Regions from separate parts of the Mesorhizobium sp. B3-2-1 genome, predicted to be linked through region 1. Evidence: riboswitches for the same ligand, from Rfam matches in the RefSeq annotation. Region 1 holds a riboswitch; the other holds the start of a gene.
The links. A riboswitch is a leader RNA that binds a small molecule or an ion and turns the genes downstream of it on or off. The one in region 1 is predicted to bind thiamine pyrophosphate.

Region 1 (14,523 bases):
TGGTGCCGAGCCGTACCGATCCGGCATCAGGCGCCAACTCGCCGGTCAGCATCTTCAGAAGCGTCGTCTTGCCGGCGCCGTTCGGCCCGACAAGGCCGACGCGGTCGCCGCGCTGGATACGGGTCGAGAATCCCTTGACGACGGTGAGGTCGCCAAAGCCCTTCTCGATGTTCTTGGCTTCGATCACAAGCTTGCCGGATTCGGCGGCGTCGCTTGCCACCATGGTTGCCGAGCCCTCGGCGCCGCGATGGCCGCGAAAGCGCTGGCGCATGGTCTGCAATTCGCCCAACCGGCGCATGTTGCGCTTGCGCCGCGCCGTCACGCCATAGCGCAGCCAATGCTCCTCGCGCACGATCTGGCGGCCCAGCTTGTGCTGCTCGCGCTCTTCCTCTTCCAGCACCAGGTCGCGCCATTCCTCGAAATGGCCAAAGCCCTTGTCCAGCCTGCGGGTCTGGCCACGGTCGAGCCAGATGGTGGCGCGCGACACGCGTTCGAGGAAGCGGCGGTCGTGCGAGATCACGATGAGCGCCGAGGAAGTCCGGACGAGCTCTTCTTCCAGCCATTCGATGACAGACAAATCGAGATGGTTGGTCGGTTCATCAAGAAGCAGAATGTCGGGCTCGGGCGCCATGACACGAGCAAGCGCGGCGCGCCTGGCCTCGCCGCCGGACAGGTCGCCCGGCCGCTCCTCGCCCGACAGGCCGAGATGCTCCATCAGATAGCTGGCGCGATAGGGATCGTCGGCCGGCCCTAGTCCGGCCTCGACATAGGCGCGCACATTGGCGAAGCCGTCCATGTCGGGCATTTGCGGCAGATAGCGTACTGTCGCAGAAGGCTGGCGGAACACCTCGCCATCCTGCGGTTCGATCAGGCCGGCGGCGATCTTGAGCAGCGTCGACTTGCCGGACCCGTTGCGGCCGACCAGCGCGATCTTGTCGCCGGCCGAAGCGGTCAAGGCGGCGCCGTCGAGCAGCGGCGTGCTGCCGAAGGTCAGTCTTATCCCGTCGAGATTGAGAAGAGGCGGGGCCATGTCAGCTTTCGGGCAATGGATAGGGATGGGCGAGCAGCAGTGCGCGGCCATGGCCGAGCGCGATGTCGAGGCGGCCCTTGACCTCGTTGGAAATGGTCAGCGACGAACCGAAAGCCACCTCGACCTTGTCGAGCGGCCATTTGGCGCCGGTTACGGTCAGGCCGGAGAGTTCGGAAAAGCCGAGTATCGAAAACAGCGTGCCGTCGGCATAATCGAAGCCGGCCCTGCCGAGCAGCAAGGGGACAGCTTCCTGGGCGCCGCTGGTCAGAAGCACAGCTGTTCCGGCCTCGGCCAGCCGCAGGCCAAGCGCCAGATGCAGGAAGGCGTGATCGGCGCGCTTGCCGCCGAAGGCGCCCGCCAGCACAAGACGAGTCGCCCCGCGCTCGAGCGCTGCCGCGATCGCCAGTTCGCCGTCGGTCTTGTCCTTTTCCGCCGGGAAGGTTTGCCGGGGCACGGCGGCGAGACCTTCCGGCAGATCGGCCGGCACGGAATCGAAATCACCCACCCACAGTTCCGGGACAAGGCCCAGCATCGGTGCATGGCCGATGCCGGCGTCCGCGGCGATGACGCGCGAGCCTTCGACCTGGCGGTCGAGCCGGGGCGTGCGGATGAGATCGCCGCCAAGCAGGATGGTGAATGTGCTCATATCCTGTCGCCCTTACCAGCCCGGCACGGGAAACGGAAGGCGGCAAACTCCCACTTGCGCGTCCCATCAGCCGGGCCTATGTGTCGAAACGCTCTAACGGGGTGCCGGACGCGACTTTCGCGGGCCGGCTGAGAGGTAGTCTCGCCAACCCGCTGAACCTGATCCGGTTTGTACCGGCGGAGGGATTAGACGTTTCGGACAATCCGACGCCTCAATTCCTTTCAACGCAAACGAAGGAGGCGCCGATGCGCACGCTTTTATATTCTCTCGTCGCAGCCGTGGTAGTGACCCTGTCCGGGCCGGCTTTGGCCAAGGACAAGCTTACCGTTTATACCTATGAGAGCTTCACCGCCGACTGGGGTCCAGGCCCGGTGGTAAAGAAGGAATTCGAGGCCGAATGTGACTGCGATGTCGAATTCGTCTCGGTCGCCGACGGCGTGGCGCTGCTCAACCGTGTCAAGCTCGAAGGCGCAGCGACCAAGGCCGACATCGTGCTTGGCCTCGACACCAATCTCACCGCCGATGCCAAGGCGTCGGGCCTGTTCGCGCCTCATGGCACGGTGAGCGATGTCAATGTGCCGGGCGGCTGGAGCGACGATACTTTCGTCCCCTTCGACTACGGCTATTTCGCCGTCGTCTATGATACCGAGAAGCTCAAGACGCCGCCGAAAAGCCTGAAGGACCTGGTCGAGGGCAGTGCCAATGACAAGATCGTCATCGAGGACCCGCGCACTTCGACGCCGGGCCTCGGCCTGCTGTTGTGGGTGAAGTCGGTCTATGGCGACAAGGCACCGGAAGCCTGGGCCAAGCTCAAGGCCAAGGTGCTGACCGTGACGCCGGGCTGGAGCGAGGCCTACGGCCTGTTTACCAAGGGCGAGGCGCCGATGGTGCTGTCCTACACCACCTCGCCGGCCTACCACATGGTCGCCGAAAACACCGAGCGCTACCAGGCGGCATCCTTCGAAGAGGGCGAGTACCTGCAGATCGAGGTTGCCGGCATCACCACCACGGGGGCCAAGAACCCGCTGGCGGCCAAGTTCATGGCTTTCATGACCGGGCCGAAATTCCAGGACGCCATCCCGGAGAGCAATTGGATGTTCCCGGCCGGCAAGACCGACAAGCCGCTCAACCCCGCCTTCGACAAACTGGTCAAGCCGACCAAGACCTTGCTGTTCAGCCCCGAGGAGGTCGCCGCCAACCGCAAGGCCTGGGTGGACGAATGGCTGGCGGTGATGAGCAAGTAGGTTTTGTGGGCTAATCTCGTGAGATGACCGCTCTACGGCGCCCCCCTCTGTCCTGCCGGACATCTCCCCCACGAGGGGGGCGCCAAGGAACACAATGTTTCCCAAGTCGATCGTTGGTTCTCAGTGCAACGCGCATCTGATCCCCGCATCACCGCCGGCATCACCGCGCTCGCGGCAACCACACTGCTGATCGGCGGCGCTTTTGCCGGCCTTTTCATCGAAGGCGCCCACGATTTTTCCGGCGCCTGGGCCGCCTTCGATCCTTACCTCTTCCGTGTCGTGCGCTTCACGCTCTGGCAGGCGGCCCTGTCGACGCTGCTCTCGGTCGGGCCCGCCCTGTTCGTGGCGCGGGCGCTGTCGCGGCATCCACGTTTCCCCGGCCGCGCCTTCATCCTGCGGCTCTTCGCCGTGCCGCTGGCTCTGCCGGCGGTCGTCGCGGCGCTCGGCATCCTAGCGCTCTACGGCCGCGCCGGCTATTTCGCCGGTCTGTTCAACTGGGTTGGCGGCCGGGACTGGCCGGGCATCTATGGCCTGTCCGGCATTCTCGTTGCCCATGTCTTCTTCAACCTGCCGCTGGCCACCCGCCTGCTCCTCGAGGCGCTGCAGACCATTCCCTCAGACCAGTGGCGGCTGGCGAGCCAGCTCGGGATGGGAGCGCGGCCGGCATTCCGGCTGATCGAATGGCCGACGCTGCGCGCCGCCTTGCCCGGCGTCGCCGGACTTGTCTTCATGCTCTGCATCACATCCTTCACCATCGTGCTGACGCTTGGCGGCGGGCCGGCCGCGACGACGCTGGAGGTCGGCATCTATCAGGCATTGCGCTTCGATTTCGATCCCGCGCGGGCTGTCGCGCTGACATTGCTGCAGATCGGCTTGACCTTCACCGTGGTGCTGGCGCTGACCCGGCTCGGCGCCAATGTCGTCGGCGACACCAACCTGCCGGTCGCGCCGCGCCGCTATCTCTCGGTCAACAGGACCGAGGCCTCGCTGAACGCTATCCTCATCGTGTTGGCTTCGCTCTTCGTTGCCGGGCCGATGGCGGCGACCGTGGCGGCCGGATTGGGCGCCGATCTCGGCCGGCTGGCCGGCGAGGCCACTGTCCGGCAGGCGACACTGACCAGTGCCGTGCTCGCTTTCCTGTCGGCGCTGCTTTCGGTGATGCTTTCGCTGGCCCTGACCATGGCGCGCCGGGCGCTGGCGCTGAACCGCCGCTCCGGCCCAAGGACACTGCTCGAACATGCCACCGATACCGGCGCCGGCTTTGTGCTGGTCGTGCCGCCGATCGTCATCGGCGCCGGCTGGTTCCTTCTGTTGCGCCATGTCGGCGATGTCTTTGCCATCGCCCCGCTCATGGTCGTCACCGTCAACGCCGTCATGGCGATGCCTTTCGCGTTGCGCGCCATCCGTCCCGCCTATGACGCGGCAAGCGAGCGTCACGAACGGCTCTGCGCGCAGCTCGGCATTTCCGGCTGGGCAAGACTGCGGCTGGTCGACTGGCCGTCGCTGCGGCGGCCGCTCGCCACCGCCTTTGCGTTCGCCATGGCGCTGTCGCTTGGCGATCTCGGCGTCATCGCCCTGTTCGGCAGTGATTCCGTGCAGACCTTGCCCTACCTTCTCCTGGCTCGCATGGGCAGCTACCGCACGCAGGACGCCGCCGGCCTGGCACTGCTACTCGGCCTTGTCTGCCTGGCACTGGTGCTGGCAGCGGACCGGCTGGGAAAGGGGATGGCCCGCGATGTTTGACAGGGCTGCTGACGGCAAGGGGGTTACGGTGCGGCTGGACAAGGTCTCGTTCAGTTATGGCGAGGCATTGTTCGCCTTCGATGTCGAGTTCACGGCTGCGCAAATCACCGCCATCATGGGGCCGAGCGGTTCGGGAAAGTCGACGCTGCTCAATCTGGTGGCGGGGTTCGAGACGCCGAGATCCGGGCGCCTGCTGATCGGCGGGGCCGATGTCGGTTGCGAGCCGCCGGCCGTGCGGCCGGTGTCGATGGTGTTCCAGGAGAACAATCTTTTCGCGCATCTTTCCGTCGAGCAGAATGTCGGGCTCGGCCGTTCGCCATCGTTGCGACTGACCGATGCCGACCACGCCGATATCGCGGAGGCGCTTGGGCGCACCGGCCTTGCCGGCAAGGAGAAGCGGCTGCCGCGTGAACTTTCGGGCGGTGAGCGCCAGCGCGTCGCCCTGGCTCGCGTGCTGGTGCGTGACCGCCCGGTGCTGCTGCTCGACGAACCCTTCGCCTCGCTCGGACCCGCGTTGCGCGACGACATGCTCGACCTGGTTGCCAGCCTCCATGCCGAGCGTGGCATGACGTTGCTGTTCGTCACGCACCAGCCGCAGGATGCCCGCCGGATCGGCCAGAAGGTGGTGTTTCTGGACAATGGCGCCGTCGCCGCCACAGGCACCTCCGACGATTTCTTTGCAGGGGCTGGTCCGGAGGCGTTCCGGCGCTACATCGGTGCGGCTGCCGGAGATGCCTTATCACGAGATATTGCCCGGAAGCGGACATAATTTACGCTCAAACCGGCCCGAGGCGATGTGGCGCTTGCTTGCCATGACTGGAGTAGTGTGGCTAGGTCCGCTCGATACCGGTCCGGCACAGGCCGTGATTTGCCTACAGCATCTGCTGCCCGCCCCGAGCGCGCGACCGACGCTGTAGCAGTTTGTTTTGCGCATGACACGGTCCGTTGGCCATGCGCAAGGACCTGAAAGGAAGCCATTCTGGCGATCGGCGCTGACAGGCTACGAATGAATCCGCTGGCGCGCTTTCTCGCGCTCGCCGGCTTTGCCGTGGCGCTGGCAAGCTGCCAGATGTTTACGCCTCCGGAAGTCCAGGAATCCGGCTTCCAGCCATCCGACAAGCCGATCACGGTGGACAATGTCGCCGCCAACAACAAGCTTGCCGAACTCGCCAAGGCGCAGCATCCGCGTATCCTGGCGACCTATGGTGGCGAGTATTCCGATCCCAAGCTCGAGCGCATGGTCGCCAAGGTGGTCGGCAATCTGACCGTGGTGTCGGCTAACCCGACCCAGACCTATCGCATCACCATCCTCAATTCGCCCAACGTCAACGCTTTCGCGCTGCCGGGCGGCTATCTCTACATCACGCGCGGCCTGTTGGCGCTGGCCAATGATTCGTCCGAGCTCGCCGCCGTCATCGCGCATGAAATGGGACACGTCACCGCCAATCACGGCCTGCAACGCCAGCAGCTGGAGGCCGAGGAAGGCCTTGCGACCAAGGTCGTTTCCGATGTGCTCGGCGACAGCCCGACCGCCAAGGCAGCACTGATCCGCGGCAAGCTCAGGCTGGCGCAGTTCTCGCGCAACCAGGAACTGGAGGCTGACGCCATTGGCATCAAGTCGATCGGCGAAGCCGGCTACGATCCCTATGCCGCCGGCCGCTTCCTGCAGTCGATGTCGGCCTACACCGATTTCCGTTCGATCAGCGGTGCCACGGACGCCAGCCTCGACTTCCTGGCCACGCATCCCAGCACGCCGCAACGCATCGATCTGGCACAGCGCCACGCCCGCCAATTCGGCGCGCCCGGTTTCGGCACGCGCGATCGCGATTCCTTCCTCGCCGGCATAGACGGCCTGCTTTATGGCGACACGCCGGAAGAGGGCTATGTGCGCGGGGAAACCTTCCTGCATCCGGGTCTCGGCGTGTCGTTCACGGTGCCGGACGGTTTCATCATCGACAATTCGGCGGCAGCGGTGACGGCAACGGGTCCGGGCGACATAGCGATCCGCTTCGACGGCGTTTCGATCGACAAGAACCGCGCCTTGACCGACTATATCAGAAGCGGCTGGGTGGCCGGCCTCGACGACAGCACCGTCAAGCAGGAAACCATCAACGGCAATGAGGCCGCGACCGCGCATGCCGGCGCCGAAGGCTGGCAGTTCGACATCGCGGTGATCCGTGCCGGCGGCCAGGTCTACCGACTGCTGACCGCGGCCCCCTCGGCCAGCGCGTCGCTGGAAACGGTGGCGCGCTCGGTCAGTGGCTCTTTCCACATCCTCAGTCCCGCCGAAAAAGCGGCCCTGAAGCCGCTGCATATCCGTGTGCTTACGGTGCAGCCAGGACAGACCATGGGTTCGCTTGCCGCGCAGATGGTGGGCGTCGACCGCAAGCTCGACCTGTTCCGCGTGCTCAACGCGCTGTCGCCGGGGGCCGCGGTTTCGGCCGGCGACAAGGTCAAGATCGTCACCGACAAGTAAGCGCCGTTGCGCGAGATCAGGCGGCAGTCGCCATGAATTCCGGGTTCTGCTTCACCAGCGCGACCTTGAGCTTTTCCAGGGCGCGGGCTTCGATCTGGCGGACGCGTTCCTTGGAAATGCCGAGCGTCTCGCCGAGTGCCTCGAGCGTGGCGCCCTCGTCGGTAAGCCGGCGTTCCTCGATGATGCGGAGTTCGCGGGCGTTGAGCGCTTGAAGCGCCTCCTTCAGCCAGAGCGCGCGGCGCGCGATATCGATCTTGTCGCCGACAATCTCGTCGGGCAAGGGATCGTCCGAGACCAGGAAGTCCATCCGCTCGGTCGCACCCGCATCGTCGGCAAGCGGCACGTTGAGCGAGGAATCGGGCGCCGACAGGCGCGAATCCATCAACGCCACATCAGCTTCGGAAACGCCGAGCGCAACCGACACCTCGCGGTAGAGGGTTGTGTTGGAGAGTGGTTCGGCGCCGTTCGCGAGACGGGCGCGCAACCGCCTCAGATTGAAAAACAGGGCCTTTTGCGCCGAACTGGTGCCGCCGCGCACGATCGACCAGTTGCGCAGGATGTAGTCCTGCATCGAAGCGCGAATCCACCACGTCGCGTAGGTCGAAAACCGCACCTCGCGCTCGGGCTCGAAGCGAGCGGCGGCCTCGAGCAGACCGACATGGCCTTCCTGGATCAGGTCGCCGAGAGGCAGGCCGTAGTGACGGAATTTCGAGGCCATGGAAATGACCAGCCGCATATGGGCAACGGTGATGCTGTGCAACGCATTCTGATCGTTGTCCTGTTTCCAGAGCAATGCAAGCCGATGCTCCTCGTCGCGCTCAAGGTAAGGCGCCCTCATTGCCGCGCGGACCATGACCCGACCTGCCGTGTCTTCCATCATAAGGCGCTCCTTGGCTCAGGCGTGCGAATGACAAACTGGCAAGAACCGGCTTGAAATGACGGCGTCGTGCCCTAGAACAGCCAAAACTGCCATGCGCGGGAAAGGTTCCGCTGGAGCAGGCAAGCGAGCGATGACGTCCGGGCAATTTCGGCACGGCTGCCCGGACTTCCGATGCTGCAAAGAAATTTCTTTTGGAGTATTTGATTTTCAGAACTGAGCCTTTTTGAAATTTCGTTCCTTATTTTTTCGATCCGCATCTGTCATTTTCCAGCCCTCACAACATGCCTGACATCAGGCCAAGGACGGGATCACAGAAAAATGAAATGGCTCAAGTCGCTCATTATCGCCGGAACGCTGCAGGCCCTGGCGGTCACATCGGGCCATGCCGGCGCCAATCTCGACCAGATCAAGCAGGCTGGCGTCATCAAGGTCGGCACGGAAGGCACTTACGCTCCCTTCACCTATCATGATGCATCCGGAGCGCTCGTCGGCTTCGACGTCGAAATCGCCAAGGCGATCGCCGAAGAGCTCGGCGTCAAGGCGGAGTTCCTCGAGGGCAAGTGGGACGGCCTGATCGCCGGCCTCGACGTCAAGCGATATGATGCCGTCATCAACGAAGTCGGCATCACCGATGCCCGCAAGGCCAAGTACGCTTTCTCCGATCCCTACATCGCCTCCAAGGCGGTGCTGATCGTGCGCGGCGACAACACCGACATCAAGACCTTCGCAGATCTCAAGGGCAAGAAGGCGGCGCAGTCGCTGACCTCCAATTTCGGCAAGCTGGCCGAATCGAATGGCGCCGAACTGGTCGGCACGGATGGCTTCGACCAGTCGATCCAGCTGCTTTTGACCGGCCGCGCCGACGCCACCATCAATGACAGCCTGTCGTTCCTCGACTTCAAGAAGCACAAGCCCGACGCCAATGTGAAGATCGCCGCCCAGGAAGAGAATGCCGATTACTCCGGCGTCATCGTGCGCAAGGGCGATCCGGAGCTGGTCGCGGCCATCAACAAGGCCCTTGCCGACATCAAGGCCGACGGCACCTACCAGAAGATCGCCGACACCTATTTCGGCCAGGACGTCTCGAAGTAATCATAAAGCGGGGCGAGTAGCCGCCCTGCAGCCCATCCAGCGGCGAGCCGTCTTTGACGGCTCGCCGCTTTTGTCGTGATATGGCTGACGCATTCGCGCTTCGATGACGCTGCCCGTCCATTCCGGAGGATATTTCGTGCCGCACTGGCTGCAACTGATGCTGGAGTCGCTGCCCTCGCTGCTGTGGGCAGCGTTGATCTTCACCGTGCCGCTGACGCTGCTTTCCTTCGTGCTCGGCCTGACGGTGGGGCTGGGCGCGGCGCTCGGCCGGCTGTTCGGGCCGAAGCCGCTTGTGGCGCTCGTGCGCTTCTATGTCTGGATCTTCCGCGGCACGCCTCTCCTAGTGCAGCTGTTCCTGATCTTCTATGGCCTGCCGTCGGTCGGCATCCTGCTCGATGCCTTTACCGCGGCGCTGATCGGCTTCACGCTCAACATCGGCGCCTACACGTCGGAAATCATCCGCGCGGCGATCGGCTCGGTGCCGAAAGGCCAGTGGGAGGCCGCCTATTCGATCGGCATGACCTGGAGCCAGGCGATGCGGCGCACCATCCTGCCGCAAGCCGGCCGGGTGGCGGTGCCGCCGCTCTCCAACACCTTCATCTCGCTGGTCAAGGACACGTCGCTGGCCGCCGCCATCACCGTGCCGGAGATGTTCCAGGCGGCGCAGCGCATTGTCGCCACCACCTATGAGCCACTCATCCTCTATGTCGAGGCGGCGATCCTCTATCTGGCGATGAGTTCGGTGCTGTCGGCCTTGCAGACGCGGCTGGAGGAGCGGCTCAACCGCTATGGCGGCTTCCTGGAGGCACGCTCATGATCGGCCTCGCCAACATCGAAAAACGCTTTGGCGACAATCTTGTGCTGAAGGGGGTGACGGTTGCCATCGCCGAGGGCAGCGTCACCGCGCTGGTCGGTCCTTCGGGCGGGGGAAAAAGCACGCTGCTGCGCTGCATCAACCTCTTGGAGATCCCGACCTCGGGCATGGTGCGGATCGGCGACGAGACGCTCGAGTTCCGCCCGGGTGGCAAGGTGCCGGCGGCGGACATAAGGCGCCTGCGCCTGCAGACCGGCATGGTGTTCCAGAATTTTCAGCTGTTTCCGCATCGCTCCGCCATCGAGAATGTCATGGAAGGCTTGGTTACGGTGCTCAAATGGTCGCCCCAGCAGGCACATGAGCGGGCGGCCGCGCTGCTGGAGAAGGTCGGCATGGCGCACAAGGCCGACGCCTGGCCGGCGACGCTGTCAGGTGGCCAGCAGCAGCGCGTGGCGATCGCGCGGGCTCTCGCCCCGTCGCCGAAAGTGCTGCTGTGCGACGAGCCGACCTCGGCGCTCGACCCCGAACTGGCGCAGGAAGTTGTCGACGTGCTTGGCCAACTCGCCAGCGAAGGCACGACCATGGTGATTGCGACGCATGATTTGCGCCTCGCCTCCAAGATCGCCCAGGAAGCGGTGTTCCTCGACGCTGGCGTCGTGGTCGAGCAGGGACCGTCCGCCACGCTGTTCGGCAATCCGGAGCGCGAACGGACCAAGCGGTTCATCGCCACGCTGAAGCAGGAGGCGGCGGAGAAGGGCGGTGGCGCATAAGCGCGGTATCCGCAGCAATCCCAAAGACAAAAAACCCGGCGCGAGGCCGGGTTTCGTTAACTCAACTCGAAGGCGAAAAGCTCAGGCAGCTTCTTCCTGCTCGGCTTCCTCGTTGTCGGCCTTGGCGCCACGCTTGGGGCCCTTGTTGAGGTTGACCTCGATCAGGCGCACGGCTTCGGTTTCCGACATGCGGTTTACGGCCGCGATCTCGCGAGCCATGCGGTCGAGCGCCGCCTCGTAGAGCTGGCGTTCGGAATAGGACTGCTCCGGCTGGTTGTCGGCGCGGTAGAGGTCGCGCACGACTTCCGAGATCGAGATCAGGTCGCCCGAATTGATCTTGGCATCATATTCCTGGGCACGACGCGACCACATGGTGCGCTTGACGCGGGCGCGACCCTGCACGACCTTCAGCGCACGCTCGACATAATCCTCCTCCGACAGCTTGCGCATGCCGATCGAGGTCGCCTTGGCGACCGGCACCTTCAGGCGCATCTTGTCCTTCTGGAAGTCGATGACGAACAGTTCCAGCTTGTGACCGGCCACTTCCTGCTCGTCGATCGAGACGATCTGGCCGACGCCATGCGCCGGATAGACGATGTACTCGCCGGTCTTGAAACCGTGACGCGCGGCTGTGGACTTCTTCTGCGGGGTTATCGTTGCCATTACGCCCTGAACTCCTTGTTGTGTGCCGGCGGCGGTGCCGGCTGAACTCACGTGATCGGTGTCACCCGATCATTAGCCGCACAACAGATGAACCCACCGGAAAGGCCGGGACCGGCAAACCGCACGAACTGCGACCGCCTGGCCCAGATCGCTCTGGTCCGGAATGGGATTTTCACCTTTCAGTGATTTGGGGCGTCTGCGCCATAAATCGACGTTGTGTCACCGGCATGTTTCGCTGATGTAACACAAAAAGTCGGAAGAATCAAGGTTTTGCTGCGTAAGCGAAGGCCACAACCGATCGCCGCCTGTCAAGGCGGTTAATCCGACGTGCCTGTTACGCTGCGTCATACAAGCCTTTACAGCGGTGTTGTCAATCGCCTTCGCCGGGCTCGGCGGAGAAGTATTTCTCGAACTTGCCGGTCTCGCCGTCGAAGGTCTTGGCGTCGGCCGGCGGCTCCTTCTTGGCGGTGATGTTGGGCCATTTCTCGGCATATTCGGTGTTGATCTGCAGCCATTTGTCGAGGCCGGACTCGGTGTCGGGCTTGATCGCGTCGGCCGGGCATTCCGGCTCGCAGACGCCGCAGTCGATGCACTCGTCGGGATGGATGACGAGCATGTTCTCGCCTTCGTAGAAACAGTCGACAGGACAGACCTCGATGCAGTCCATATATTTGCATTTGATGCAGTTGTCGGTCACGACATAGGTCATCGGTCGGCTCCGGGATGTCCCGTTTTTGTTGGCTTTTTTGTGAGGTAACGCCTTTGTCGGCCGCTTGCAAGGGTGGCTATTCCCAGTGGCGCCAGGGTTTGGGAATGGAATTCCAGGTGGGCGGTGCCGCGAGGGCCCGACATGCCCACAGGCCGTCCCGTTTGCCGGTCCCGGTTCTGCTTTTTGTTTGTCGTTTGCCCTGGGAAAACACACCCCCGCGTCTGGTCGGCAAGGCTCAATCTTCGTCGAGCAATCGGTCGGTCTGGCGGCGCTCTTTCTTGGTCGGGCGGCCGCTGCCTGCCTCGCGCAGCGCCGGGATAGCATCGGGAAGTGCGTCGGCCTTGGCTGCGGCGGGCGGCGGCGACATGTCTTCATAAAGAGTGCGAGCTTCCTCGGCAGGGCCGCGCCGCACACCAGCGCCGAGCACCTTCCAGACGAAGATACGCCGGTCGAGCGTGATGGTCAGCACGTCGCCTGGCTTGACCAGATCGGAAGCCTGCGCTGCTTTGTCGCGATTGATGCGCACGCGACCGGCGACTACCAGTTTGGCCGCCAGTGAGCGCGATTTCACCGCGCGCGTGAAGAACAGCCATTTGTCGATGCGCTGGCGGCCTTCCGCAACCATCGACGCGAGCCTACTTCTTTAATTGGTCGCGCAAAGCGGCGAGCTTGGCGAAGGGTGAATCCGGATCGAAGCGCACCGGACGCTCCTCGCGCGGCTTGGGCTGGAAGGCGGGCTTTCCGCCCCCCTTGCCACGATCGGCACCCTTGCCTTCCGGGCTGCCGCCCTTCCAGTCAGGCCGACCTTCGCGGCGGTCGGGACGATCGCCTTGCGGGCGGCCGTCGCGGCGCTCGGCGCCTTCGCCTTGCGGCCTCGGCTTGAACTTCGAGCGGTCGAAGCGCGGTTTGCCGGCGCCGTCGCGGCGCCCTTCATGAGCGGGACGGTCCGCGGGCGTGCCTGTTGCCGGTCCGTCGCCGGCATCGGCAGGCGCGTTGCTTCGGCCGCGCGCCTGTCCGGCTTGCGGGCGGTTGTTGCGGCCATCGCGATGGCGCGGGCGCTGGTCAAAGCGACCTTGGCGCCACAACAGGATCGGTTTTGGCGCTTCGGCTTCCGGCGCAGGTTCGCTGGTGGCTTCCGCCACTGCAGCCGGTTCGGCGGCATCCGTCGGCGCGGAGGCTTCGACGATCGGCTCCGCCGCTGCGGCTTCCTCCGTGGGCGTGGCGTCGACCTCGGCAGCTTCAGGTTCGGCCTGCGGTTCAACCGGGGCCGGCTCGGCGGGTTCAACAGCGGCTTCGGCTAAAGGCTCCTCTTCATCCGCAACCTCAGTCGTGGCTTCCGACTGCTCTTGTGCGACAGGCTCTGCTGCCGTTTCCGCGATGACCTCGGCTGGGGCTTCGATGGCGGCCTCGGCGGCTGCCGTTGCCGAACCCTCGACCGTTGCCTCCGCGGCCGCATCTACAGCGCCGGCTTCCGTTACTGCGGCTTCCACTGCCGCCTCTTCCGCCGCCTTGGCCTGTTCCGCGCGGGCTACCTCTTCGGCTGCCTGCTTGGCAGCGGCGGCTTCCCGCGCGGCAGTGTCCTGCGCTTCCAGCCGTGCCTTGACTTCCGCCACCGGTTTCGGCTCGGCGCGATAACCGAGACCCTTGAGGATCTCTTCCATGTCGTCGGCGGTGGCGCCGAGGATCGACATCATCGGCGGCGTCACCATGAAGGACTGGCCGTCATAGGCGCCGTCCGGTCGCTGGCCGAGGCCGGGCTTCCAGTTGGTCGCCGGGCGGATCAGGTCGGCCAGCCGCTCGAGAATATCGATGCGCACGGCGCGGCGGCCGAGATTGCGGTAGCCGGCAAGCTTGTAGAACGCCTTGTCGAAGGCCGGATCGATGACAACAGAGGTGCGTCCCGACGCCAGCGCATGGACGACGTCGCCGAAGCCCGGCTTGTCCTTGCCGTCGTTCTTCAGCGCCCAAAGCAAGGTCACCAGTCCGGCGGGTGCCGGCTTGATCAGCGCCGGCACGAAGACGTGATAGGCACCGAAGCGCACGCCGAGCCGGCGAAGTGCCGCGCGACCTTCCTGGTCGAGCGACTTCATCTCCTCGGCGATGTCGCGGCGATTGATGAGGCCGAAATTCTCCACGAGCTGGAAGGCGATGCCGCGGCCGATACCGGAAATCTGCTCCGCATTCTTCAAGTCGACCAGCGGCTTGAGCAGGGATTCGATCTGGAAATTGACGAAACGCTCGGCGCGCGCGGCGACCTTGTCGCGGGCCGGGCCGGTGAGTTGTTCGTCGGCCAGCAGCACCAGCCGCGGCTTCAGCGCGTCCTCGCCCGAAACCAGCGTGCCGATCGGTGCGCCGATCCAGCGCAGGGTGCCGTCCGAGCCGAGCGCGAGGTCGCCATTGGCGCAGGCGCCGAAGCGCTCCGCACGGGCCTCGAATTCGGCGGCCAGCGCTTTTTG
Region 2 (14,523 bases), on a different contig from region 1:
CGACACTCTCGCCGCCGATGGCAATGCGGCCACTGTCGGGAAAGTCGAAGCCGGCGATTTGCCGCAACAGCGTGGTCTTGCCGCTGCCCGACGGCCCAAGCAGCGCATAGAAGCCGCCATCGGCGAAATCGATGGAGACATCGTCCAGCGCCTTGTGCGCGCCAAAGCTGCGCGAGACGTTCGATACCTGCACTCCGGCCATTATTTCTCTCCGCCGAATTTGAAGAACCGCGCCGTCAGCAGCATCAGCGCCATCGACACGACGATGATGATGGTCGAGACCGCATTGATCTCGGGCGTGAAACCCTTGCGGATCGCGGCGTAGATTTCGACCGGCAACGTCGTCTGGCCCGGCGTCGCCAGGAAATAGGAGACGACGAACTGGTCGAACGACACGGCAAAGGCGAACAGCCCGCCGGCAATGACGCCAGGCATGATCCAGGGCAGCGTCACGCGATTGGTCATCTGCCACTGGTTGGCGCCGAGCGAACGAGCCGCCTCTTCCAGTTCAGGTGCAAAAGTCTGCAGCCGGGCCGAGACGACGACGATGACATAGGGCAACGCCAGCGCGACATGGCCGAGCAGGATGGCGAACAGGCCGCGCCCGATGCCGACGCCGAAGAAGAAGATCAGCATCGCCGTGCCGGTGATCAGCCACGGAATGGCGATCGGCGGAAACAGCAGCGCCTGCAGGAATTTCTTGCCGCGAAACTCGTAACGAAAGAGCGCCAGCGACGCCGCCGAGCCGAGCACGGTCGAAATAACAGTGGTGATAACCGCGATCTCGATGCTGTTCCAGGTCGCCGCGATCAGCTGGTCGTTCTGCCACAGCGAGGCGTACCACTCGGTCGTCCATTCGAATGGCAATTGGTAGAAGGGCGAAACATTGAACGACATCAGCGCCATGATGATGATTGGCAAATAGAGGAAGGCGAGCAGCAGCCCGACATAGAGGCGACCCAGCCATTCCAGGATGCGTGTCGTCGCCATCATGCCGCCCTCCGCAGCACGGGCGAAGCGACCCCCAGGATGACCAGCACGACGGCGAGCAGGATGAAGGACAGTGCTGCCCCCAGCGGCCAGTTGAATACGGCGACGAACTGGTCCTCGATGATCGTGCCGTAGAAGGTGCCGGTGCGGCCGCCGAGAATACGCGGCTCCATGAACGAGCCGACCACCGGCACAAAGATGAGCGCCGCGCCCGCCACCAGTCCCGGCAGCGACAGCGGAATGATCACCCGCTTCAGCACCTGCAGCCGAGAAGCGCCGAGCGAGCGCCCGGCCTCGATCAGCGAGTCGTCGATGGCCTGCAGCGTTAGATAGCAGGTCAGCACCATGTAGGGCACGTAGGAGTGCACCAGCCCGATGATGACGGCCGGATAGGAATACATCAGGTCAATGTTGATCTTGAACGGCAGCACCGCGTTGAGCGCGGTGTCGAGAATGCCGCCTTCACGCAGCACCATCGCCCAGGAGAAGATGCGTACCAGCCCGTTCGACCAGAACGGCAGGATCACCAGCAGGAAGATCGCCTCGCGGCTGCGGTCCTTCAGCACCTTGGCCAGCACATAGGCAGCAGGATAGCCGATGACCACGCACCAGAGCGTCACCTCCAGGCCTAGCCGGAGCGAAGCGAGCAGCAGCGTCAGATAGAGGCTTTGCGAAAAGAAGGCCGCATAATTGCCAAGCGTGAAGGCCCATGGCTTTCCCGTCAGCGGCAGGTCGGTCATGAAGGAGAAGAAGACCATGGCCGAGAGCGGCAGGAAGATCGCCACCGTCAGCCAAAGATAGGCCGGCGCCAGCAGCGGCAGCGCCGATCTCAGCCCGCTGCGCGACGCGACCGCACCTGCCATGATACCCACCTCCCCAGGATTGAAGAACCAGCCGGCGCGAACCGCCGGCTGGTCCCGAAGCTCGTTACTTCACGTCGACCTTGAGCTGCTGCCAGAGCGCCAGATAAGCCTTGCGTTGCGCGTCGGTGATCGGCGCCTGGAACTGGATGCGCTTGGCAACCTCGGGATCGCCCATGACCTTGCGGTTGAAGGCATCCTCGGGAAGCGCGTCCACCGCCTTGGTGTTGGCTGACACCGGCGCGCCGACCTTGGTCACCCATTCGACGTAGAATTTCGGGTCGATCATGTAGTTGATGAAAGCCTCCGCACCGGCAACGTTCTTGGAGCCGACGGGAATGGAGAAGGCGTCGAGCCAGGCAACGGCGCCCTCCTGCGGGATGACCAGCGAGACCGGCAGCTTGAAATGCGTCTTGGCGCGGTCGGCCGAACCGCTCCAATAGGTGCCGATGTCGATCTGGTTGGAGGCAACCATCTGGTTCCAGTCGTTCTCCGAGCTCCAGAAGGTCTTGATCTGCGGCATCAGTGAGGTGAGCTTGGTCTTCACCGCATCCATGTTCTTGATGTCGTTGATGTTCTGGCCCGTAGCGATGGCGCCGAACTGAACCGCCTCGACGGCGTCGTCGCGGATGACGACGCGACCCTTATGCGCTGGATTCCACATTTCGGCGATCGAGGTCGGCGGCTTGTCGAAGGATTTTTCGTTGATGGCAAGCGCTGTCAACCCCCACACCCACGGCACGCCATAGACCTTGCCGTCATGGTCAAGCATCGGCGAACTTGCCTTGTCCTTGCTGATATCGGCATAGTTCGGCAGCTTGGAGGTATCGATCGGCTGGATCAGCTTTTCCGCCATCGCCTGGTCGTTGAAGGCGGCATTGATCATGACGACGTCATAGAGGCCGGGATTGGTCCGGATCTTGGTCAGCATTTCCTGTTCGGAATTGAAGAAGTCGTTGACGACCTTGTTACCGGTCGCCTTCTCGAAAGCAGCGATGGCCCACGGCTCGTCCGCGCCGTAGCCTTTCCAGTTGAGCACATGCACCTCGTCGGCCTTGGCGGCGAAAGCGAGTGCGGAGGTGAAGACGGCGGTCGCCGTCAAGAGAGCAGTCAAGTCGGGCATGCGCATGGTTCGTTCCTCTCTGTGTTTGCCGCTTTCCGGGCTTGTCAGGCTGTCTGATGGGCCTTCCGTGTCTGGCCTGGCGCGCCGGTCGAAGCGGCCTGGCTCAGGAAAGTCTGGATTTCCGCGTCGGCCGGTGCCGATGAGCCGCCGTGGCGTGTCACCGAAATGGCCGCCGCCGCGTTGGCATAGGCCGCGGCATCGAAGGGAGGCACGCCACGCGCCAACGCGCTGACGAAGGCGCCGATATGCGTATCGCCGGCGCCATTGGTATCGACGGCCGCCACCTTGAAGCCGGCTATGGTCCGTGCAGTGCCGTCGGCCAGCCGGACGAGGCATCCGCCTGCGCCAGCTCGGATGACCACGCCATCGGCCTTCGCGCAATGATCCGTCAGAAGCCGCGAGGCGAGAGCCTCGGCGTCGCCGGTGCCGGCAATCTCGGCCGCCTCCGTCGTGTTGCAGCTCAGCCAGGTCGTGCGGGCAAGCACACGATCGAGAATGGCACGTGGGATGTCCGCAATAACCGGCGTCGGATCGAAGACGAAGGGAACAGCTGCCGGCAACGCCTCGATCCATCCGGTCAGCGCATCGCGGCTCCCGGGATAGCTCAGCGTGTAGCCTGACGTGAACACCCAGTCGTCAGACCCGATCGCCACCGGCGCCATCAGATCGAGGCTGAGAGCGCTCTCGGCGCCTGGCCACGAGACGAAGGTGCGTTCGGCATCGCTCGATATCATGACGACGCAATTGCCGCTGTCCATCAGAGGCGACGGCGGCGTCAGCGTCTCGATGCCTTCGGCGGCGAAGGCGGCACGCAGGAAGTCGCCATTCAAGCCGCTGCCGAGCTGGCCGCCAAACACCACCTTCATACCGGTGCGGGCCGCTGCGGCCATCATGTTGAAGCCGCCGCCGGCGACCTGCGCATAGCTCGACGCCGTCTTCTCGCTGCCGGGCGCCGGCAAGGCGTCGATGCGGTAGACATAGTCGACCACCGCGCTGCCGATATGGACGAGACGCCCGCTCATCATGCCGCATCCTTGCCGGAACCGGCGTTGCCGACGCGACCGTTCGACATCCGCGCCGCGACAAGATCGGTGGCCAGCGCCCGAACCTGCGCCATGTCGATGCCCTTGAGATCGGCGATCCGATCCTGCGGCAGATGCGAAAAGCCGGTGCAGGCGCCGGCCATACCGGCCGCGATGGCGCCGATCGTGTCGGTGTCGCCGCCAAGATTGGCGCTGATGATTGCCGCCTGCCATGGATCGCCGTCGGCGACTTGCAGCACGGCGAAGGCAGCCGGTACCGATTCCTGGCTGGCGACGCCGGTGCCAACCAGATCGACAATCAACCGGGTCGCGTCCCTCTTCACCTTGCCGCGCACCAGATCCTGCGCCCAGGCGATGCGCGCGGCTATGTCGCCACCGGTCACCCAATGGCCTAGCGTCGCGGCTCGCCGCGCCGCCGCGACCGCGCTGTCGGAGGCCGCGCGCCAGTCGCCACCGGCGACGCCGCGGCTGACAGCGGCCGCGACGGCGGCGGCCGACGCAATCGCGATCGACGTGTTATGCGTCGCCCGGCAGGTCTCGGCCACCTTGGCGACGAACGCATCGAGCGGCTCCAGCGACATCATGATGCCGACCGGCGCGATACGCATGGCCGCGCCATTGGTGTCGCCGCTACGCCCCCCCTCTTCCGCCGGCACGCCATTGTTGATGGCATCAATGGCGCGCTTGGTCGATGGCCCCAGGAGATCGTAGCTGCCGCGCGCCTTGACCTCACGCTCCCAGTCGAGCAGCGCGTTGACCCAACGCGCATGGTCGAAGCGATCGCCGGATTCAATGAGGATGCGGCCAAGCAGCAATGCCTGTTCGGTATCGTCGGTGATGCTGCCGGCCAGCAGCCCCTTCGACACCGGATGGTCGGCGAAAGGCGTCACGAAATCCTCGACATGGCCGTAGAGTTCGGCAATACGGACCGGCGACAGAAGCTGCGTCGGCATGCCGAGTGCGTCGCCCAGCGCGCCGCCGACAAGCGCACCCATTGCGCGATTCATCTCAAACTCGTTGTCCGACATCGCTCAGAATCTCATATGCAGCGCGAAATGCGCGGGGTTGAGCAGGCTGGTGACATATTCGATCGGCCGCTCGTCGGCCGCACGCGTCAGCCGGCGGCCGCGCAAGAACGGCGTGCCTTGCGGACAGCCGAGGATGGCGGCGTCATCGGCATTCAGCTTCTCGATGTCGACCCACTCCTCGCCATGGTCCGGTACCAGCCCCGCCCCGCGCAGCGTCTGGTGCAGCGACCCCTCGCGCAGGCCACGCAGCGGCACGTCCTCCAGTTCGGGCGACAGCGGCAGGCGGCTGCGTTCGATGGAGATGGCGTGACCGTCACTGGCATTGGTGCGCACCCGGTCGACGGCGATGAAGAACGGGCTTTCGACGCCCAGCAAGGTCGCCAGTTCGGCGTCCTCGATGACCTCCAGCCGCAGCGTCCGGGTTTCGGCATTGGCGCCCGCATTGGCCAGCGCTCGCGACCAGCCGATGGCGTCATCGACCGGCTTGCCATCAAAAGTGACGAAGGAGCCGATTCCGCCCTTGGTGGTGATCAGCCCGCGACTGGAGAGCTCCTCGAGACCCTTGCGGACGGTATTCCGGCTGACGGAAAAGCGCTGGACGAGCTCGTTCTCGCTCTGCAGCCTGTCACCGAAACCAAGAACGCCGGAGCGTATCTCGTGCTCGAGAACGGTCGCGATCTGCTCGGGCTTGCCCGTGCCGGGAGACAGTTGAACCGCGCGCCGCTTCATATACGTACCTGTTCAGTGAACCTGTATAATCCTGTTCAATATCTTGCTATGTGAACTCTGTCAACGATCGGCGCCCACGGACGCTTCACCGCAAGTCGCCCCGCGTCCGCCCGGCGGCGACCCGGCACTTCGAGGCAATCGCTTTGCTAAAAAGAAAGCCCGCTCCGGGGACACCGGGGCGGGCCTTGGAGGAGAATGAAGGGGTGGGACCCTCTCCTCTTGTTTCCACGGGGGGTGTGGACCGCAATCACCATACGCGAGTCCCGCGGAATGCCGGATCACAAGCCGGCTTCTTGCATCACGATTCGGTGCCCGGCGACGTGAGCGTGGTCACGCGATTGCGATTGCCGCCGTGATCGAACTGCTAAATGCGTCCCAGAACCACAAGGATGATGACGATGAGCAACACAAGTCCGAGACCGCCACCACCATAATAACCGGTTCCATAGAACGGGCCGCCGCCGAGACCGCTGAAGCCGCCTAGCAGCGCGAGGATTAGAATAATGATAAGTATCGTTCCAAGACCCATGGCCTTCCCTGCTCCTGAATGCGCGCTCTCGCGCGGGTTCAACATCGCGCCATTTCGGATGTTGCAAAGGTATGAACGTTTTAGGGAGGCTGGCGTTCCGCCGGACCATCGCGGCTACGGAACGCTGAGGGCGCAACGCGGAAAGCCGCCTGGACGGCGGGCTTTCCGACCGGCCGAAGGCCAGGAGAGTGCGGTCAAAGCCCCTCGGCTGGTTCCGCGGCCTGCTTCAGCCTCAGCGGCGTGAAATTTGCGGGAATCTCGCTATTGTCTGCATGCAATCCTGTCCGGATTCCCGTTGACCAACCTCAAACCGCGTCAGTGCGATCCGTTGGCCTATCCCAGAAAAATTGGATTGGCGGCAGTGCCTTGGCGATCTTGCTCTCAGAAGACCCGGTAGCACAACCTGTAGCGCACGCGTTCCATGTAGGCGCGATACTCCGGCACGGCGGCCAACAGCGCCTCCTCGCGCAAGATGCGGTAAAGCTGGAGATAGGTGATCACCGCATAGACCGCGAGATTGTGGAAGGAAAAGGCCGACAGGAGGTAGAGCACATGGCCGGCGAGGTAGCCGGCATAGATCGGATGCCGCACCAGCCGATAGGCACCGCCCGTCATCACACCGCGATTGGCGGGCAGGATCGCAAAAGAGCGCCCCAGCGAGATCTTGCCCCAGATAACGAACAACAGTGCGATGACCTGTAACGGCGCGGCGACGTAAAGGGGGACGAGTGCGATGCCTGGTTGGAGGCTGATCAACGCAACGCCAAAACTGGCCGTCACCGAAACGATGACCGTAAGCGGATTCCAGTCACGCGTCACCGGACGCCGCGACAGAAGCAGCCAGGTGAAGGTGAGTATCTCGGAAATCGCCACCAGCGCGGCATTGAGCCGAGTCGGATCCTCGACAAGCTGATAGACGCCGCGATAGACGAACAGCCCCGCGCACAGCAGCGCACAGGCGCGAAAGAAGCCTTCGCGCAGGTCGAGCAGAATCTCGTGCTTGCGCGCCACGGACAAAAGCCTGTTGTCAGCCGCACGCGAAAGTGTGTCACTTTTTGACATGAGCAAGGCAAGCATCCCGATGATCCCTCGGGGCGACCTTCGCACGCAACCATTGCCGGGCCGTTAACTGGGAAGATCGGATCGGCATCAAACAGGATCGAAGGTGAAGGCCGTACCCGCGGTTTGTCGGGCTGCGACCTGGCCACATCCTCGCGTCCGGCGTCGGACGATACGACCTTTTTCGCGGTTTCCGCGTCGGTGCCTATCTGAGGTACTCGTTGCTGAAATATCCCGCGAAATCCGGACGTTGCGCGACAATCTTGCCATCGGCGTCGTGCAGGATGCCGGCGGCGAAGAGATAGGAGCCGATCGCTTCCATCTTGGCCGGATTCATGATGCCGATGGCACCGTCTTGTCCGCGCAGATAGTGCCCCTCGATCAGTGTCTTCAACGAGGCATGGATCAACGCCGGATTGGTCAGGGCGTCCTTGTTGGCCGCGATCAGCAGCGTGGCGGCTTCCTCTGGATGATCGACCGCCAACTGATAGCCGCGCCGCGTTGCCTGGATGAAGGACGACGCCAGTTCTGGGTTTGCCTTGAGATACGCTTCGCTCGAAGAGATGAGCGTCGTGTGCTCGTCGGGGACGCCATAGTCGGCGTAGACGAAGCTGCGCTGCTTGACCCCTTTGAGTTCGGCTTCGACGCCCTCCCAGGTCGATACTTCGAGCGTGAAGTCGACCGAACCGTTGGCCAGCGCCTCGTAGGCGGAAGTGCCGAGCGTCACCGTCTCGAAACCGCCCTTGCCGCCATCGTGGCGGATGATGGTCGAGATCAGCGCGTTCTCCCAGGCACTGCCGAAACCGCCATAGGTTAGGCCATCCAGATCCTTCGGGCTTTTGATCGCACTGCGCGCCGCATTGAACACCAGCCGACCCGTTTCGGACTGCACCACGGCATAGACGGCCTTCAAGTCGGCGCCGGCGGTCTTCTGGGTGAACAGGCTAATGGTGCCGTTGATGCCGAAATCGGCGACGCGGTTGGCGACAAGCGTGCCGGCTCCGGTGTCGCTGTAGGGCACAATATCGACCTCCAGGCCGGCCTCGCGATAAAACCCCTTGTCACGCGCGACGAACAGCCCGATGTGGTTGGTGTTGACCGTCCAGTCGAGGGCGACGGTCACCTTCCGCGTTGCCGCGAAAGAGCGGCTCGATCCGGTGATCAGCGGTACGCTGCCGGCAAGTGTGAGCAGCAGAGCTTGCCTGCGCGTCAAGTCTGTCATGATCATGTCCTTTGGATGGCTGGAGGTTGAGCAAAATATCGAGGATCTCGGCCTCGAGTGCCCCGGCCTGCCGTGTGGCAGCGCTGGTTGGATCGCGCGGGCGCGGCAGTGGCACCTTGATCTCGCGCACGACACGGGCCGGCCGCGCGGACAGCACATAGATGCGGTCGGATAGGAACACGGCTTCGCGTACATCATGGGTGATCAGCAACGCCGTCCAGCGATGATGCCGCCACATCTGTTCGAGCCAGCGCTGCATGGCCGCGCGGGTCAGTGCATCGAGCGCGCCGAACGGCTCGTCGAGCAGCAACATGTCGCGTTCCTGCACCACGGTACGCAGCAGCGCCGCGCGCTGGCGCATGCCGCCCGAAAGCTGCGCCGGGAAATGCCGCTCGAAGCCGGCAAGCCCGAACTCGGCAAACAGCGGCGCGACCCGCGTCCGCGCCGCCTTGCGGCTGACGCCTTGCACCTCGAGCCCAAGCGTCGTGTTGTCGAGGATGCGCCGCCACGGCATCAGCGCGTCGCGCTGCGGCATGAAGGCGAAATGCCTGCCATGATCGTCGAGCGGCGCGCCGTCGAAGAACATCCCACCCTCGCCATGCTCGGCACCGGTCAGAAGCTGGAACAGCGTCGACTTGCCGGCACCCGAGGGCCCAAGGATGGAGACGAATTCGCCGGCATCCACGCGCAGCGAAATGTCGGCGAGCACTTCGAGCCCGCCAAAGGCCTTGCGCATGTGCCGCAATTCGAGCCGGCTCATGCTTGCGGGCCTTTTCCAGCGGCTCGTTCCCAGGGCATGGCAAGACGCTGCAGCAGCACCGTCAGCCCGAACAGGACGAGGGTGAGCGCTGCGCTGACGCCAACGGCGGCGAGCACCAGGTCGGGACGGAAATTGTTCTTGGCGTTGAGCATGTAGATGCCCAGCCCCTTGGCCGCGCCCGCATATTCGGCGAAGATGGCGCCGACGACGGCGTAGGTGATGGAAATCCTGAGGCCAGCGAAGAAATAAGGCAGCGCCGAAGGCAACCGTGCCAGCATGAAGACCCGCCAGCGCCCTGCTCCCATGGCGCGCAGCATCTGCCCGATCTCGACCTCGGTAGCCTCGTAGCCCTGCACCAGGGCCACCAGCATCGGGAAGAAGGTGACCAGCGCCACCAGCATGATCTTGGGCATCAGCCCGAAACCGAACCACAGCACCACCAATGGCGCGATGGCGACCAGCGGCAAGGTCTGGCTGACGATGAACACGGGAAACAGCGCGCGCCGCAAAGGCTGGAAGAAGTCGACCAGCATCGATAGCGCGAAGGCGGTACTGAGCGAACAGGCAAAACCGATCAGCGTGGCGCGGATGGTGGGAACGGCGTTGTCGAGCAGCGCGTCACGATTGAGCACCGCCTGTTCGAAGACGCGCGAGGGCGGCGGCAGAACCGTCGGCTTGATGCCGGAATGGTTTGCGTAGAGTTCCCACGCCACGAACACCAGACCGATCGATATCACGGCCGGCGCTGCCTGGGCGAAGGAGCCCGCGAGGTGACGCGGGTTGAATGACGATGAAACCACGAGAGAATGACCTTGACGGCGCTCGCGCGTCGGCGCGAGCGGTTCAGACGGCAGCGGGACTGTTGGCCGAAACCGTGACGTCGAGGGTTACGTGACCTGCGCCTGGCCCGAAGCGGCAGAAGGCTTCATCGAGCGCCGAGAAGATCGCTCCGGCATCGCCGCGCAACTTGGTGCAGAAATTCTTGGAGCGATCGTAGACGCCGGACTGCTTCAGGAAATCGATGCAGCCATAAATCTCGTCCATGTGGTCGTCCGTGCCCATCACATACAGCGAGAACTGCGCCGCCGCTGGCTGGCCGGTGGCGGGCGCACCGCGCACGGCGGCAATGGCGGCTTGCTTGCGCGGGCCGAGTGGCCCGGCAGGTCCGCCGAACGTGTCGGAGCGGCAGATCGGATCGTCCGGCTCACCTGGGCAGCCACGCGAAATGGTGGCCGACAGCACGCAATGCTTGCCGCTGCCGGACGCAGCCACGAAAAGGTCGCGCAGCGCCGGGAACAACACCTCGGGGGGGCCGACCAGCAGGGTCGAGATATCGTCGGTCTCGATCCTGAGCCTGTCGCGATACGGATCGAGCGCGCCGAGCGCGCCCAGGATGACGCCGACAAAATCGTCGGCCATGGGATATAGGGAAACCTGTGCGCCTGAAAACATCGCCCGCCTCGCTCCGCTGGTATTACCCAGATCAGCTTCTAGGGTCTGTGGGCTTGCCGCCCCCGTCTCAGCCCCGACCGTACGGAGCACCCCTGTGGATGGCGGCGTTAAAGCACCATTCGATCGGTTGGGAAAGCTATTTTTTCAGCAAGCTGCGACAAAAGCATTGCGCCAGCGCAGAGGCAATCGGGTGCCCGCCGGCCCGGAAATCTGTCTGGAACCTTCGCGAGGCCGAGAGGTTGTCCCACCAGTCGCCAGACGCAATCGCAGGAAAAGTGCGAAGCGGTTTTCCTGCCGGAATGCGTCAAAACAAAAAGATAGAGCGGTCAGTTGCTTCCGTGAAGCCTGTGAACCGCTCCCGCGACGAATTCACAGAATGGAGACAAGCCATGCTCACGAAAATCCTCGCGGCTTCGGCCTTCACCATTGCCCTTGCAACATCCGCCATGGCGCAAAGCAATAGCGCGGCCGGCGCGGATGGGTCGGGCGGCAGCGGCAAGTCGGTCACCGTAGACCCAAGTACCCCGGCTTCGCCCAATACAATCGACCCGGGCGCAACCAACAGCATAACCACCATGCCAGGAGACATGAATTCCAACGCGGATCAGAATTGCCCGACCAATCCGCAGGGCGCGCAGACGGATGCCAATGGCAACGCGACTGCGCCGACCGTGAACGACAAGAACTGCGGTAAGTAGTCTCGCGGCATGGAAAGCGCGGACGCAAGTTCCGCGCTTTCCATGCGCATTGGTTTTAGTATCCGTCACGACCGGCCGGCGGCTCGCGCCGATTCGAACTGTCAACCACCGGACAGCCGCGATTGATATGGTCTTGCGGCAATCGGCGGGCGCTTATACCTGCCAACTGCCAAGAAACTCATGAAACTGCCTTTTCGCGGACCGGCAGCTTCCAGCTTGGCCTGACGAAATGGCAGGTGTAGCCATTGGGATATTTCTCCAGATAATCCTGGTGCTCCGCCTCGGCCTCCCAGAACGCGCCGGCCGGCGCGAGTTCGGTGACGACCTTGCCGGGCCACAGGCCGGAGGCATCGACATCGGCGATGGTGTCCTCCGCCACGCGCTTCTGCTCCTCGCTGGTGTAGTAGATTGCCGAGCGATAGCTCATGCCGACATCGTTGCCCTGGCGGTTGCGCGTCGTCGGATCGTGGATCTGGAAGAAGAATTCCAGAAGCTGGCGGAAGCTGATTTTCGCCGGATCGAACGTGATCTCGATGGCTTCGGCATGCGTGCCATGATTGCGATAGGTGGCATTAGGCACGTCGCCGCCGCTGTAGCCGACACGCGTGGCGAGGACGCCCGGGAAGCGCCGGATCAGATCCTGCATACCCCAGAAGCAGCCACCGGCAAGCACTGCACGTTCGCTCGAAGTCGCCATGTAAGGTCTCCTCAAAAGGCAATCCCGGGGAAACTGTAGCGGCTTTCAATCGGGAATTGCGCGACAACAAATTCGGATATTCCCGTAGATGGGCATTGTCGCCTGCTTCGTCCAGAGCGGCCATTCGGTTGCACCCGTGAAAGACGCATCAAAGGGAATGGGTTGCATGACGCCGCTCAGATGCGCGGATGCCGGGTCCGGCTGCTGGCGGCAACCGGCAGATACCGCGGACCAGGCGGAATGGCGGCAAAACTGATCGCCACCGGCGGCGCCGCGCGCGACCAGTTAAAAAGAACGGTCTTGACCGGGATATTGCCCAACCATGCCCGCAGCCATGACGGCACGCCAGGACCCCGCCAAACCATCAGCATGCCATGGTCGCGCAACCGCTGCCTCGAGATCCAGGGTGCGAACCGCATATCGAGGTCGGTGAAGATCGACGGCTTGTCATAGGCATTGAGGCCCGCCAGCATGGCGAGATTGGTGTCGCCACCGACGATGTCGAGCCGGCCAGGCGCCGCCGCGTGCCAGATTGCCTCTGCCTCGTCCGAGACAGACTGCGCCGGCCAGCAGACGGCGTCCATGCGTCCGCGCACATTGCAGTTCGTCCAGCGGATGGCCGCATAGGCGCCCGACATGGTGACGATGCAGATGAACGCGCAGACCGCCAGCCTTCGCATCTCAAGGGCACTGAGCCGGTGGCCGAGGAAGGCGAGCACCACCACGCCGACAAGATTGTACATCGGCGCGCCCCAGGCTTCGCCGGCGCCGGTGAACAATGAGGCGACCATGATCAGCGTCGCCGGGCCAAGCCCCATCCACGTGAGATAGACCAGCGTACCGCGCTCGACGGGCTCTTGCGGAGCAGGCGTGCGCCGCAGCAGCCCTGATATCGCCAGCACTAGGAGGAAGCCGCAGAACCCGGCCAGTTGGACACCGACATAGTAGAGGCGCGCACGGTGTTCGCTCACCCAGGCGTCGCGGTCGGCGAAATAGGTTAGCGGCAGGAAATCCATGCGGTAGAGTGCGACGGCCAGCGGCGCGGCGACCGCGAGAAAAACGGCCAGGCCAAGCCATGGCCAGGGTGTCGCCAGCCGGCTCCGCGCGCGCGGCTCGTAGAGCAGCCAGAGGCCGCCGAAGGCAAGCAGCAGGCCGGTGGAGAACTTGGCGTAGAGCCCGATGCCCGACACCAGTCCGAGCGCCAGCCACCAGCCTGGCCCACCGCCGCGGCCGGCGCGCCACAACAGCCAGCAGATCGCGGCCCAGAACGGCATCTGCGCATAGTCGTGATTGAATTGCGCGGTTGGCCAGCCGAAGAAATAGATCGATGGCATCAAAAGCACGGCAGCCAGCGCGCGGCGTTGTCCGAGTATGTCGCGGGCCAGCAGATAGACCAGGACGAAGGTGGCCGAGATCGTCAGTTGGGCGAGCAGATATTGCGGCCAGCGGAACGATCCGGTCAGAAGATGGCTGGTCTCGAGCAGCCAGCCGGGGAGCTGCGGATGCTTGTAGGTCAAAAGCACCCACTCGCGGCCCCACATGAAACCTTCCACGACATCGCCGGGCGGCGCGGGATCGATGAGTGCTGGCACCACCGTCCAGAACAGGATCTGCATCAGGCACAAAAGCGCCAGCAGATACCAGGGGTGCCGAAGCAGGGCGGACCAGACCGACGACGAATCCAGTTCCACGGCAGGCAGCCCTGCCGGCACCCAACGATCGATGGAGTCGTCGATTCCCGCCATGCGGCGCTTAGACCACATCGCCTGGTTTGCCGAACAGTCCCAACATCAAAGCTTACCAAAAAGTATACTTGCAGGTCATTGCAAGGCCAAGATTGAGCAGGAACTACGTCCTCTCATTGCCGACACCGGGCAGAACAGCCCGCACACTGATCCCACTTGAACATCCCGGATACTCGATGCGTCACCAGCATGCCGTCATCCACCACCGCGCGCTCGACTTCTGGCTGGCGCGCGCGGCGGTCCTCGTCATCATCTGCCTGCAGCTTCTGGTGATCAACGATCTTTCGTTCGGCCCACGCTGGCTGGCGCCGGGGCTGGAGGCCGCCCTGCTCGTACCCCTGTCCGTGGCCACCGCCTGGACGCAGGCCGCCACCCAGAAAGCGGTCGAGGAGGAGCACTGGTACCTGGTTGGCCGGTTTCGAGTCATGATCCGTAGGACGGCTCTGGTGATGACCGGCGTCGTCAGCGTCATGAACTGCGGCTCCCTGGTGTTCCTGGTGCGTGCCTTGCTGGCCGGCCACGCCGGCTCCAGCGGCCAGACGCTGCTGGTCGACGCGCTCAACATCTGGATAACCAACGTCATCGTCT

Region 2: it holds a riboswitch for thiamine pyrophosphate, as region 1 does, so the genes downstream of both, FJW08_RS06650 (YkoF family thiamine/hydroxymethylpyrimidine-binding protein) here and thiB (thiamine ABC transporter substrate binding subunit) in region 1, are expected to answer to the same signal.

Annotation. Positions count from the first base shown of each region.
Region 1 covers NZ_VFTI01000009.1:162,216-176,738, forward strand. The annotation lists gene FJW08_RS12200 (ABC-F family ATP-binding cassette domain-containing protein) at 1-1,030, opposite strand, end outside; gene FJW08_RS12205 (thiamine diphosphokinase) at 1,032-1,676, opposite strand; TPP riboswitch at 1,764-1,878, shown strand; gene thiB (thiamine ABC transporter substrate binding subunit) at 1,922-2,920, shown strand; gene thiP (thiamine/thiamine pyrophosphate ABC transporter permease) at 3,044-4,663, shown strand; gene thiQ (thiamine ABC transporter ATP-binding protein) at 4,656-5,432, shown strand; gene FJW08_RS12225 (M48 family metalloprotease) at 5,670-7,139, shown strand; gene FJW08_RS12230 (RNA polymerase factor sigma-32) at 7,156-8,019, opposite strand; gene FJW08_RS12235 (amino acid ABC transporter substrate-binding protein) at 8,338-9,111, shown strand; gene FJW08_RS12240 (amino acid ABC transporter permease) at 9,248-9,928, shown strand; gene FJW08_RS12245 (amino acid ABC transporter ATP-binding protein) at 9,925-10,695, shown strand; gene FJW08_RS12250 (CarD family transcriptional regulator) at 10,777-11,358, opposite strand; gene fdxA (ferredoxin FdxA) at 11,729-12,067, opposite strand; gene FJW08_RS12260 (RNA-binding S4 domain-containing protein) at 12,303-12,692, opposite strand; gene FJW08_RS12265 (helicase-related protein) at 12,703-14,523, opposite strand, start outside.
Region 2 covers NZ_VFTI01000005.1:16,659-31,181, forward strand. The annotation lists gene FJW08_RS06590 (ABC transporter ATP-binding protein) at 1-202, opposite strand, end outside; gene FJW08_RS06595 (ABC transporter permease) at 202-990, opposite strand; gene FJW08_RS06600 (ABC transporter permease) at 990-1,853, opposite strand; gene FJW08_RS06605 (ABC transporter substrate-binding protein) at 1,918-2,979, opposite strand; gene FJW08_RS06610 (PfkB family carbohydrate kinase) at 3,018-3,995, opposite strand; gene FJW08_RS06615 (ADP-ribosylglycohydrolase family protein) at 3,995-5,044, opposite strand; gene FJW08_RS06620 (GntR family transcriptional regulator) at 5,048-5,773, opposite strand; gene FJW08_RS06625 (DUF3309 family protein) at 6,138-6,302, opposite strand; gene FJW08_RS06630 (isoprenylcysteine carboxylmethyltransferase family protein) at 6,684-7,379, opposite strand; gene FJW08_RS06635 (ABC transporter substrate-binding protein) at 7,567-8,484, opposite strand; gene FJW08_RS06640 (ABC transporter ATP-binding protein) at 8,423-9,343, opposite strand; gene FJW08_RS06645 (ABC transporter permease) at 9,340-10,143, opposite strand; gene FJW08_RS06650 (YkoF family thiamine/hydroxymethylpyrimidine-binding protein) at 10,187-10,795, opposite strand; TPP riboswitch at 10,786-10,899, opposite strand; gene FJW08_RS06655 (hypothetical protein) at 11,185-11,493, shown strand; gene msrA (peptide-methionine (S)-S-oxide reductase MsrA) at 11,672-12,190, opposite strand; gene FJW08_RS06665 (glycosyltransferase family 39 protein) at 12,367-13,935, opposite strand; gene FJW08_RS06670 (hypothetical protein) at 14,112-14,523, shown strand, end outside.